One region of the Micromonospora sp. IBHARD004 genome, then DNA from elsewhere that is predicted to be linked to it. Evidence: riboswitches for the same ligand, from Rfam matches in the RefSeq annotation. Region 1 holds a riboswitch; each other region holds the start of a gene.
The links. Region 1 has a riboswitch for cyclic di-AMP ahead of ACTWO6_RS25580 (coiled-coil domain-containing protein). Riboswitches for the same ligand answer to the same signal wherever they lie in the genome.

Region 1 (2,192 bases):
TAGATTGGGCCCGGCCGGGGCGAGGGCGAAAGGGTGTGGGCGTGGGCGCAGGTCATGACCACAGCGGAGCGGTGACCAACGCCGCCTACCGCCACCGGGGTCGACTCTGGGCCGCGTTCGGCCTGCTCACCACCCTGATGCTGGTCGAGGCGGTCACCGCGTTCGCGACCGGCTCGCTGGCCCTGCTCTCGGACGCCGGGCACATGTTCACCGACGTGCTGGGCATCGGCATGGCCCTCGCCGCGATCACCGCCACCCGACACGCCGACACCGACCCGCAGCGCACCTTCGGGCTCTACCGGCTGGAGGTGCTGGCCGCCCTGGCCAACGCGGTGCTGCTCGGCGCGGTCGCGGTCTACGTGCTGGTCGAGGCGGTACGCCGGTTCGGCGAGCCGCCGGAGGTGCTGGCCGGTCCCATGCTCGCGGTGGCGGTGCTCGGCCTGCTGGCCAACATCGCCGCCTTCGCCCTGCTGCGCAGCGGGGCGCAGGAGAGCATCAACCTGCGCGGGGCGTACCTGGAGGTGCTGGGCGACCTGCTCGGCTCGCTCGGGGTGATCGGCGCCGCACTGGTCATCGCGCTCACCGACTGGTGGTGGGCGGACCCCCTCGTCGCCGTCGCGATCGGGCTGTTCATCCTGCCCCGCACCTGGCGGCTGGGGCGCGCCGCGGTGCGCATCCTGGTGCAGGCCGCCCCGGAGCACCTCCAGGTGACCGCGGTGCACGACCGGCTGGCGGCGGTGCCCGGCGTGGCGGAGGTGCACGACCTGCACGTCTGGACGCTGACCTCGGGGATGGAGGTGGCCTCCGCGCACCTGACCATGTGCCCGGGCGCCGAGGTGGGCGAGGTGCTGGCCGCCGCGCGGGCCGCCCTGCGGGAGGACTTCCACATCGAACACGCCACGTTGCAGATCGAGCCCGGAGCGTCAGCCGGGGCCTGTGGTGCAGTCGAGTGGTAATTAGGGCAAACTTAAATCAGTGCGGGTATTGTGCACCTGTGCCGGTTTTGCCCCCGTTCGTGCCCGTAGCTCACCGGGCCGGACCGGGGCACCGCCGGTAGGCTCGGCCCCGGCCTCCGCCGGGCGGCGCCCTCCGGCGCCTGCGGTGGCCGCCGCCTAATCGCCGCCCGCGGCGAACCGGGGAACCATGTTCGTGGGGTGCATCCGCGCCAGCGGTAGGGATCTTCCGTCCCGAACCCGTCAGCTAACCCGGTCGGCGGCTGACGGAAGGAAACCTGAATGCCAGCAGTGGCACCTGCAAAACGGACGGCCGCCCGGTTGGCGGCCCTGCTCGTGGCGACACTCGCGCTCGGCCTCGCGACCGCGCCGGTCGGCCCCGCCGGGGCGGCGCCCCCGGCCGGCCTGCTCGCCGCCGCCCCCGGCGACGACGAGGGTGGCACCCCGGCCCTGCGCGCCCAGCTCGACGCGGCCAGCAAGGGCTGGCTGGAGGCGAAGACGGCGCTGGCCCGCTCGGCCGGCCGGCAGAAGCAGCTCACCAACCAGCTCACCACGATCAACGCCGAGCTGAGCGTCCGCGACACCAAGGTCGGCGAGATCGCCGGGGTCGCGTACCGGACCGGACGGCTCGGCACCGCGGCGGCGCTGCTCGCCAGCGACAGCCCGGAAGGCTTCATGGACCGCGCCGCCGCGCTGGGCCAGGTCGCCGCCAACGAGGACCGGGCGCTGCGGGACCTGATCGAGACCCGGGACCGGGCGACGGCGACCCGGACGGCGCTGACCGCCGAGATCCAGGAACAGCGCAAGCAGGTCGCGGTGATGGGCAAGCGCAAGCAGCAGGCCGAACGCGCGCTGGAGGTGGCGAACGACCGCGCCGAGAGCGCCCGCGACAGCGGCGGCACGGTCCGGGGCACCTCCACCGCGAACGCCGACCCGGCGCCACGCAACTCCGACGGCTCCTGGCCGCCCGAGTCGTGCAGCGTCAACGACCCCACCCCGGCCGACGGCTGCATCACCCCGCGCACGCTGCACGCGCTCAACGAGGCCAAGTCGGCCGGGTTCACCCGGTACGTCTCCTGTTACCGACCCAGCGGGTCGGGCGAACACCCCAAGGGCCGGGCGTGCGACTTCGCCGCGCAGTCCGACGGTTTCGGCGGCGTCGCCAGCGGCGGCGACCGGACGTACGGCAACAACCTGGCGGCGTACTTCGTCCGCAACTCCGACGCCCTGGCCGTGCTC
Region 2 (2,192 bases), 2.8 Mb from region 1:
GAGCAGTCGAACGAGTCGGGACCGTCGGCCGCCCACACGTACGGCTCGCCGATCTGATTGCACGCGGTCTTCGCCGCGACGCCGCCGCTTCCCGTGATGGGGACGGCGGGACACTTCCCACCGATGAACAGCGAACTGGTCGACGTGATGGGTGAGGTGCTGCTCGCGGTGGCGGCTGTCTGCGCGGCGGCTGCGGCTCTGGCCGCCGCGGCGTCCGCGGCCGCCTTGGCCGCTGCGGTCGCCTCCGCGGCGGCGACCTGTCTGTGTAGCGCATCCAGCCGCTTGATCTCGGCGTCGATGGCCTTCTTGCGAGCCGCCAACTGGGCCTGCTGGCGCTGCTGTATCGCGATCAGCGCGTCAACCTTCTTCTTGTCGGCGTCGTAGCTCGCCTGCTGGTCCGACAGCCGGGTGATCTGTCGCTGCTCCGAATTTGCCACCTGATTCACGAGCGCGAGCTGATCCCCCAACGCGGTCGGCGGCGAGCCGCGGGACAGCAGGGCGTTGAATGTGGAAAGCGACTTTGCCTGCTTGTAGTACCCCGCCACAATCCCCTGGACCCGGGTCCTGCTGATCTCCACCGACTTGCCGAGTGGCTCGATCCTCCGGCTCAGTTCGGCCGATCTCCGCTGGTTCGTGGCCAGTTCCGACCGGACCTTGTTGTACTGCTCGATGACGGGTTCGAGCTTTTGCCACGCCGCTTCGATCTGCTGCTGTACATCGGCGGCCGACGGTGCGGCGTGGGCGTGGGCCGCTGGCCCGACGGCCACCATGGCCGCCGCCGCGACGGCGAGGATTCTGGTGAATAGACGCGATCCGGCGGGCCGGGTGCGCACGGGTGGCAACGGGTTCGGCTCCTTCCACTCGAGGCCGACGCACGTCACGGTGCACAGACCTCGACCGCCTGCCGGGTTAGCTGACGGGTTCGGGCGTGGAAGGCGCCCTACCGCTGATGCGGATTCACCCCGAAACCTGCGGTGGTTCCCCGGCTCGCCTGTCGACGCCAGTGACGTCCAGCGACTCGGCGGTGGCCGTCCCGGGGTACTCCAGGTGGAGACCGACATCCGGAACGGACGCTGACCAACATTAGTGAGGACGGCCCAAAGAAATCAACGAGCCGGCGACGCCAATTCACTGCGCTGTCAAGCGGGCACATTGGGTGCCGGAATTATGCGTACGATAAGGTTCCGCTAATCGAATCTTAAACGGCTCTAATCTTGACCCTCAACCTGCGCACTGTTCTCCTGCGGTAACGGCTCGCGTGAGGCTTGGCCAGGTCGGGAACCGCACCGCTCGATCCTTGGGGCCGGCTCGGACGTGCTGGCGGCATACGCCTCCGGGGCATTGGCGGTCGGGGGTGGCCTATTTGCGGTCCGTGATGTATGACGGCCGGCTTCCACGAGGGTGGAACTGACGGCACGGATCCGCCGAACTGTCGTACGACGGATCCGTGCCTACAGTGTTCCTCATCGGGCACACTCCGCGAGCAGCACCTTCGGCCGCGCGTGGCGTGGTGCGGTCAGGCGGAGTAGCCGCGGGTGGCGATCCAGTTGGCCATGACGGGTTCGGGCGGGAGGATGCGCCCTTCCATGACCGTCGGGCCCTGGATTCACCCAATGTTCGGTTGGTTCCCCGGCTCACATGATCGCGATTGGGCGGTCCGGCCCGAGCGTCATCGCGTTGATGACTTGACGACCCGGCCGGATGCGCCGACGCTACGGGTTTGACTTCTCGGCTGCAAGCTTCCTCCTTATGGCGGCTATAACCCGTTTGAATCACGGAGCGGCGCGTCTTCAGATAGCATGGGCCGGCGCTATTTGGATCGATATTGCTTGGTTTCACGCTCGCCAATGGCCGAATGGCTATGTTGGAGACCGGAGATATGGGTGCCGTGAACAGAATTCTTCACGCCGACATTCTCGTCATCGGCTTCGGCAAGGGGGGTAAGACCGTAGCCGCGAAGATGGGCCGGCTCGGCAAGCGCATCGTGCTCGTGGAGCAGTCGGACCGCATGTACGGCGGCACCTGCCCCAACGTGGGCTGCGTACCGACGAAGGGACTCGTCGACCGTTCCCACAAAGGCCGGCCGGATGACCCGGCGCAGGACTGGTACCAACGGTCAGTCCGGGAGGTCCAGGCCATCCGGGAGATGATGCGTCGCGGCAACTTCGACGCGTTGGACAGCATCGAGACGG
Region 3 (2,192 bases), 2.9 Mb from region 1:
CACCACGCGCGAGAGCCCGCAGTGGGCCGTCTGGTCGGGCATACGACGTCGGGCACCGGCTCAGAGAGCCGGTGCCCGACGGGTGACGCGGAGTGGATCAGGCGGAGTAGCCGCGGGTGGCCATCCAGTTCGCCAGGTCGATCGTGGTGACCCAGTACGCCGGCAGCGCCGGGTTCGCCGAGTCGGCGATCCGCACGGTCCGACCGTCGTTCTTGTAGCCGACCACCGCGATGTAGTGGCCGCCCGGGTAGGAGTGCCAGCCGCCGTCGGTGTCGGTGGCGTCGCCCGCGACGTTGGCGACGACGCCCCGCCCGTCGGTGATCGCCTTGACCACGTCGGCCTGCAGCTGGTCCATCTGCGCGGGGGTGGCCGCGCCCGGGATCATGTGGGTCCGGTACGGGTTGCCCTTGACCATCTGGTTCAGACCTCGGGTGGTGTCCTCGGCCGAGTTGGTGCCCATCTCGGTGGTGCCGAGCGGGCCGGCCAGCGCGTCCTGGGTCGTCTCGATGCCCGTCGCGCTGAGCGCGTTCCGGACCGCGGCCGGGCCGCAGTTGTAGTAGTAGATCTGCGCCTCGTAGTTGTAGTCCAGGACCTTGGTCGACGGCGGCTTCGGCGCCGCCTTGCGGGTCAGGTCCGGGTCCGGCTTCGCCGAGGTCGCCGTCGGCGACGGCTTGGGGCTGGGCGACGTCGACGGGACGGCGGCAATCCGCTCCTGGTTGCGGGTCGCCACGTCGCCGAGGCGCGGGGCCAGCTCCGCGGCGACGGCGGTGGCCTCCTGGCGGACGGGCGCGTCGCCGGTGTTGGCGAGCAGGGCGCCGGTGCCGGAGGCCAGGACGAGCGCGGCGGCGGAGCCGGCGACGATCTGGTACGGGCGCTCGGTGGCGAGGCGCCGCAACTGCCGCTTCAGGGTGTGCTTCACGTTTGGTCCTCCACGGGGGCGGGAGCGGCGCACGCCGGCCCGACGCGCGGAGGAACTCACGCGCGACGAGACATCTTGGGCGGTACGGCCGCGGGGCAGGGGAGCCCGGTCAACCGGGCGGCAGGGCGGATGCCCGAATCAGCTCGCCGGTCAGGCGAGCGACGGCACCGCGGCGCCGTGGAGGCGGGGGGACGAACGAGAGCTGGGATCGGGTTCCACGAGGATGGAAACTCCTTCCGACACCGCCTACCGGGTTAGCTGACGGATTCGGGCGGGAAGATCGCCCTACCGCGGGCCGTGGCTCGCGGATTCACCCCGGACGTGCACTGGGTCCCCGGTTCGTGAGATCACGATTGAGCGGGTCGGCGCGGCGTCGCCTCTTGCGATCGGAAACCGCACCGGACGCGCCGACACTACCGGTGGGTACCCGCCCTGCCAAGCGCCCCTCACCTGCTTAAACCTCGGTCACCATTACTCTGACCGGAACAGCCCGTCACTGACGTTACTCAATGGGACGAGCAGTTATGACGGAACCGTCGGGCGACAATCGGACATCGGGTGGCGAGCGACCGAAAATTGCGGTGCTCGATCACCCCGACTGACCCCGATGACCGTTTCCCGATTCGCGTGACCAGGCTCACCAAATTCAGGTCACAATTCAGCCAACCCGCGCCGGGCGCCAGCGCGCCGGGCGGGCCGGGGCGGCGCCGGCCGCCACCGGGGCGAGGGCCTGGGTCACCGCCTCCGCGCGGCGTACCGGCACCGGGCCGGGGCGCAGCGCCGCCGCGGCGGCGTACGCCTCCACGGCCAGCGCCCGGGCCGCCTCGGCGGCCAGCTCCGCGTCCCGCCAGGCCCGCTGCTCCCGCTCGGCCGCCGCACGGTAGCCGGCCAGCCGGCCGTCCCGCACCACCCGGGCGAGGACGATCTCCTGCTCCGCCGGGTGCCGGCGCGGGTCCCACCCGTTCCGGTGCGCGAGGACGTCGGCGAGCTGCCGCGCCGACAGCTCACCCCGCCAGTGCGCCGCCATCGCGGCGTGCCGCAGCCACCGCTCCCGGGCGGCGTACTCCGCGGGGGTCCGCGGGGTACGCGGCGCGGGCAGCACGGCGGCGCCGGCGAGCCGACGGGCGGCGCTCTCCGCCTCGTCGTACGCCCGCCAGGCCCGGTCGACCTCGTCCTGGGCGCGCAGCCACCGCTCCCGCCGTCGACGCGCGGTCTGCGCGGCCCCGGCGGCGGCCACCGCCACCTCGTCGGCGTACCGGCACAGATCGGCGAG
Region 4 (2,192 bases), 2.2 Mb from region 1:
TCCCACGACGAAGAGCTACAACATCGCCGAGCACCAGCGGGGCAGGCCGCTGGTCTGGCTGGCGGCGCTCTTCGCCGTCGCCATCGTCGCGTTCGGCCGCTGGCGGGGGCTGGCCGCGCTGGGCGGGCTGGCCGCGAGCTTCGCCATCCTGCTGGGCTTCGTGCTGCCGGGGATCGGCGGCGGCCAGCCGCCGCTGCTGGTGGCGATCGTCGGCTCGGCGCTGATCATGTTCGTGGTGCTGTACCTGACGCACGGGATCACCGCGCAGACCTCGGTGGCGGTCCTCGGCACCCTCGGTAGCCTGGTGCTGACCGGCGTCCTCGGCACGCTCGCCACCGCGGCCACCCACCTGACCGGCTTCGGCAGCGAGGACGCCACCACCCTGTCGATGTTCCAGCGCGACGTCGACCTGCACGGGCTGCTGCTGGCCGGGATCGTCATCGGCTCGCTGGGCGTGCTGGACGACGTGACGGTCACCCAGGCGGCCACCGTCACCGAGCTGGCGCACGCGAATCCGGGGCTGTCCCGGTTGCAGCTCTACCGGGCGGCCACCCGCGTGGGCCGCGCGCACATCGCCTCCACGGTCAACACCATCGTGCTGGCGTACGCGGGCGCCTCGCTGCCCCTGCTGCTCCTGCTCGTCGCCGACTCGCGGGCGGTGAGCGAGATCCTCACCAGCGAGTTCATGGCGCAGGAGATCGTCCGGAGCGCGGTCGCCACGATCGGCCTGATCGCCGCCGTGCCGCTCACCACCGGCCTGGCGGCCGTGGTGACCACCGCCGGTCGGGGCGGGGCCGACGGGCCCACCGCGCCGGCGTACCGTCCCCCCGCGGAGCCGGACGCCGCGCTGGCGGCGCTGAGCGCACCACGCACCGGCGCCGCCCCGGGCGCCACCGGCGGCGGGACCGGACCGCACGGGAGCACGGAGGCCGTATGGTGACGCTGCGGAGCGTGACCGCGCGCGCCAAACGCGATGCTGGTCACGGAGCTGCCCGCCGAATTACCGCTTTTAGCCGGCTTCCGGACGTAGATCCTCGGGACGACTCTCGGGTAACCTCGCTGCCGGTCACCGCCGAAGGCGCGCAGCGGCGCCTGCGGTGCCGCCGCCCAATCGCCGTACGGCGAGCCGGGGAACCAGGTACATGGGGTGAATCCGCGCCAGCGGTAGGGGCCACTTCCGTCCCGAACCCGTCAGCTAACCCGGTCGGCGGTCGATGGAAGGGAACACTGTGACGGCACCCCTGCGCCGCTGGTTGACATCCGTGGTGGCCGTGCTCACCGCGTTCGTCATCGTCGCCGGCCCGGCACCGGCGATCGCGGCGCCCACGACGCCTCCCACCCCCTCGGGGCATGAGGAGGACGCCGAGCAGCCGCTCATCACCGATGCCATCGAGGCCGCCAACCGCAACTACGTCCAGGCGAAGACCAAGCTGGCGAAGTCGAAGCAGCGCCAACTCCAGCTGGCCCTGGAGGTGCGCGCGGCACAGAACCAACTGGACGCCCTGCGTCCGCAGGTGAGCCAGCTCGCGGCGCAGTCGTACCGGACCGGGCGGATCGGCGCGGTGGCCATGCTGCTGGAGAGCAACACCCCGGACTCGTTCGTCCGGCGGGCCGCCGCGCTCGACGAGTTGAACATGGTCAACGCGCAGAAGCTCGCCGCGGTCAACGCCGCCAAGACCCGCGCCGAGCAGGCCAAGCTGGCGCTCGACGCCGAGGTGCGCGAGCAGCAGAAGCAGGCGAACGCGATGGCCCGGGAGAAGATCGAGACGGAGAAGGCGCTCGCCCTGGTCGGCGGGAAGGGCTTCACCGGCGGCCTGGTCTCGGCCACCTCGCCGGTCGCCCGGATCGGTCCCGGCCGCACCGCCGACGGGGACTGGAAGCCCGAGTCGTGCAGCGAGAACGACCCCACCACCTCCGGCTGCATCACGCCACGCACGCTGCATGCGTACAAGGAGGTCAAGCGGGCCGGCTTCAACCGCTTCGTCGGCTGCTACCGGCCGGGCGGGCCGTGGGAGCACCCGAAGGGCCGGGCCTGCGACTGGTCGCTGCAGAACAGCGGGTTCGCCCCCTGGCACAACAACGACACCCGGATGTACGGCAACAACGTCGCCGCGTTCCTGATCCGCAACGCGGACCGGCTCGGCATCTACTACGTGATCTGGAACCGGCAGATCTGGTTCCCGGCAACCGGC

Region 2: linked by a shared signal. The riboswitch ahead of ACTWO6_RS06150 (NlpC/P60 family protein) and the one ahead of ACTWO6_RS25580 (coiled-coil domain-containing protein) in region 1 are both predicted to bind cyclic di-AMP.
Region 3: linked by a shared signal. The riboswitch ahead of ACTWO6_RS11325 (C39 family peptidase) and the one ahead of ACTWO6_RS25580 (coiled-coil domain-containing protein) in region 1 are both predicted to bind cyclic di-AMP.
Region 4: linked by a shared signal. The riboswitch ahead of ACTWO6_RS02900 (coiled-coil domain-containing protein) and the one ahead of ACTWO6_RS25580 (coiled-coil domain-containing protein) in region 1 are both predicted to bind cyclic di-AMP.

What each region holds. Positions count from the first base shown of each region.
Region 1 is NZ_CP199934.1:5,257,235-5,259,426, forward strand. It holds gene ACTWO6_RS25575 (cation diffusion facilitator family transporter) at 42-956, shown strand; cyclic di-AMP (ydaO/yuaA leader) riboswitch at 1,100-1,231, shown strand; gene ACTWO6_RS25580 (coiled-coil domain-containing protein) at 1,236-2,192, shown strand, end outside.
Region 2 is NZ_CP199934.1:1,253,619-1,255,810, forward strand. It holds gene ACTWO6_RS06150 (NlpC/P60 family protein) at 1-881, opposite strand, end outside; cyclic di-AMP (ydaO/yuaA leader) riboswitch at 884-1,034, opposite strand; gene ACTWO6_RS06155 (FAD-dependent oxidoreductase) at 1,856-2,192, shown strand, end outside.
Region 3 is NZ_CP199934.1:2,321,122-2,323,313, reverse strand. It holds gene ACTWO6_RS11325 (C39 family peptidase) at 98-919, opposite strand; cyclic di-AMP (ydaO/yuaA leader) riboswitch at 1,148-1,289, opposite strand; gene ACTWO6_RS11320 (hypothetical protein) at 1,578-2,192, opposite strand, start outside.
Region 4 is NZ_CP199934.1:594,185-596,376, reverse strand. It holds gene ACTWO6_RS02905 (YibE/F family protein) at 1-940, shown strand, start outside; cyclic di-AMP (ydaO/yuaA leader) riboswitch at 1,095-1,225, shown strand; gene ACTWO6_RS02900 (coiled-coil domain-containing protein) at 1,230-2,192, shown strand, end outside.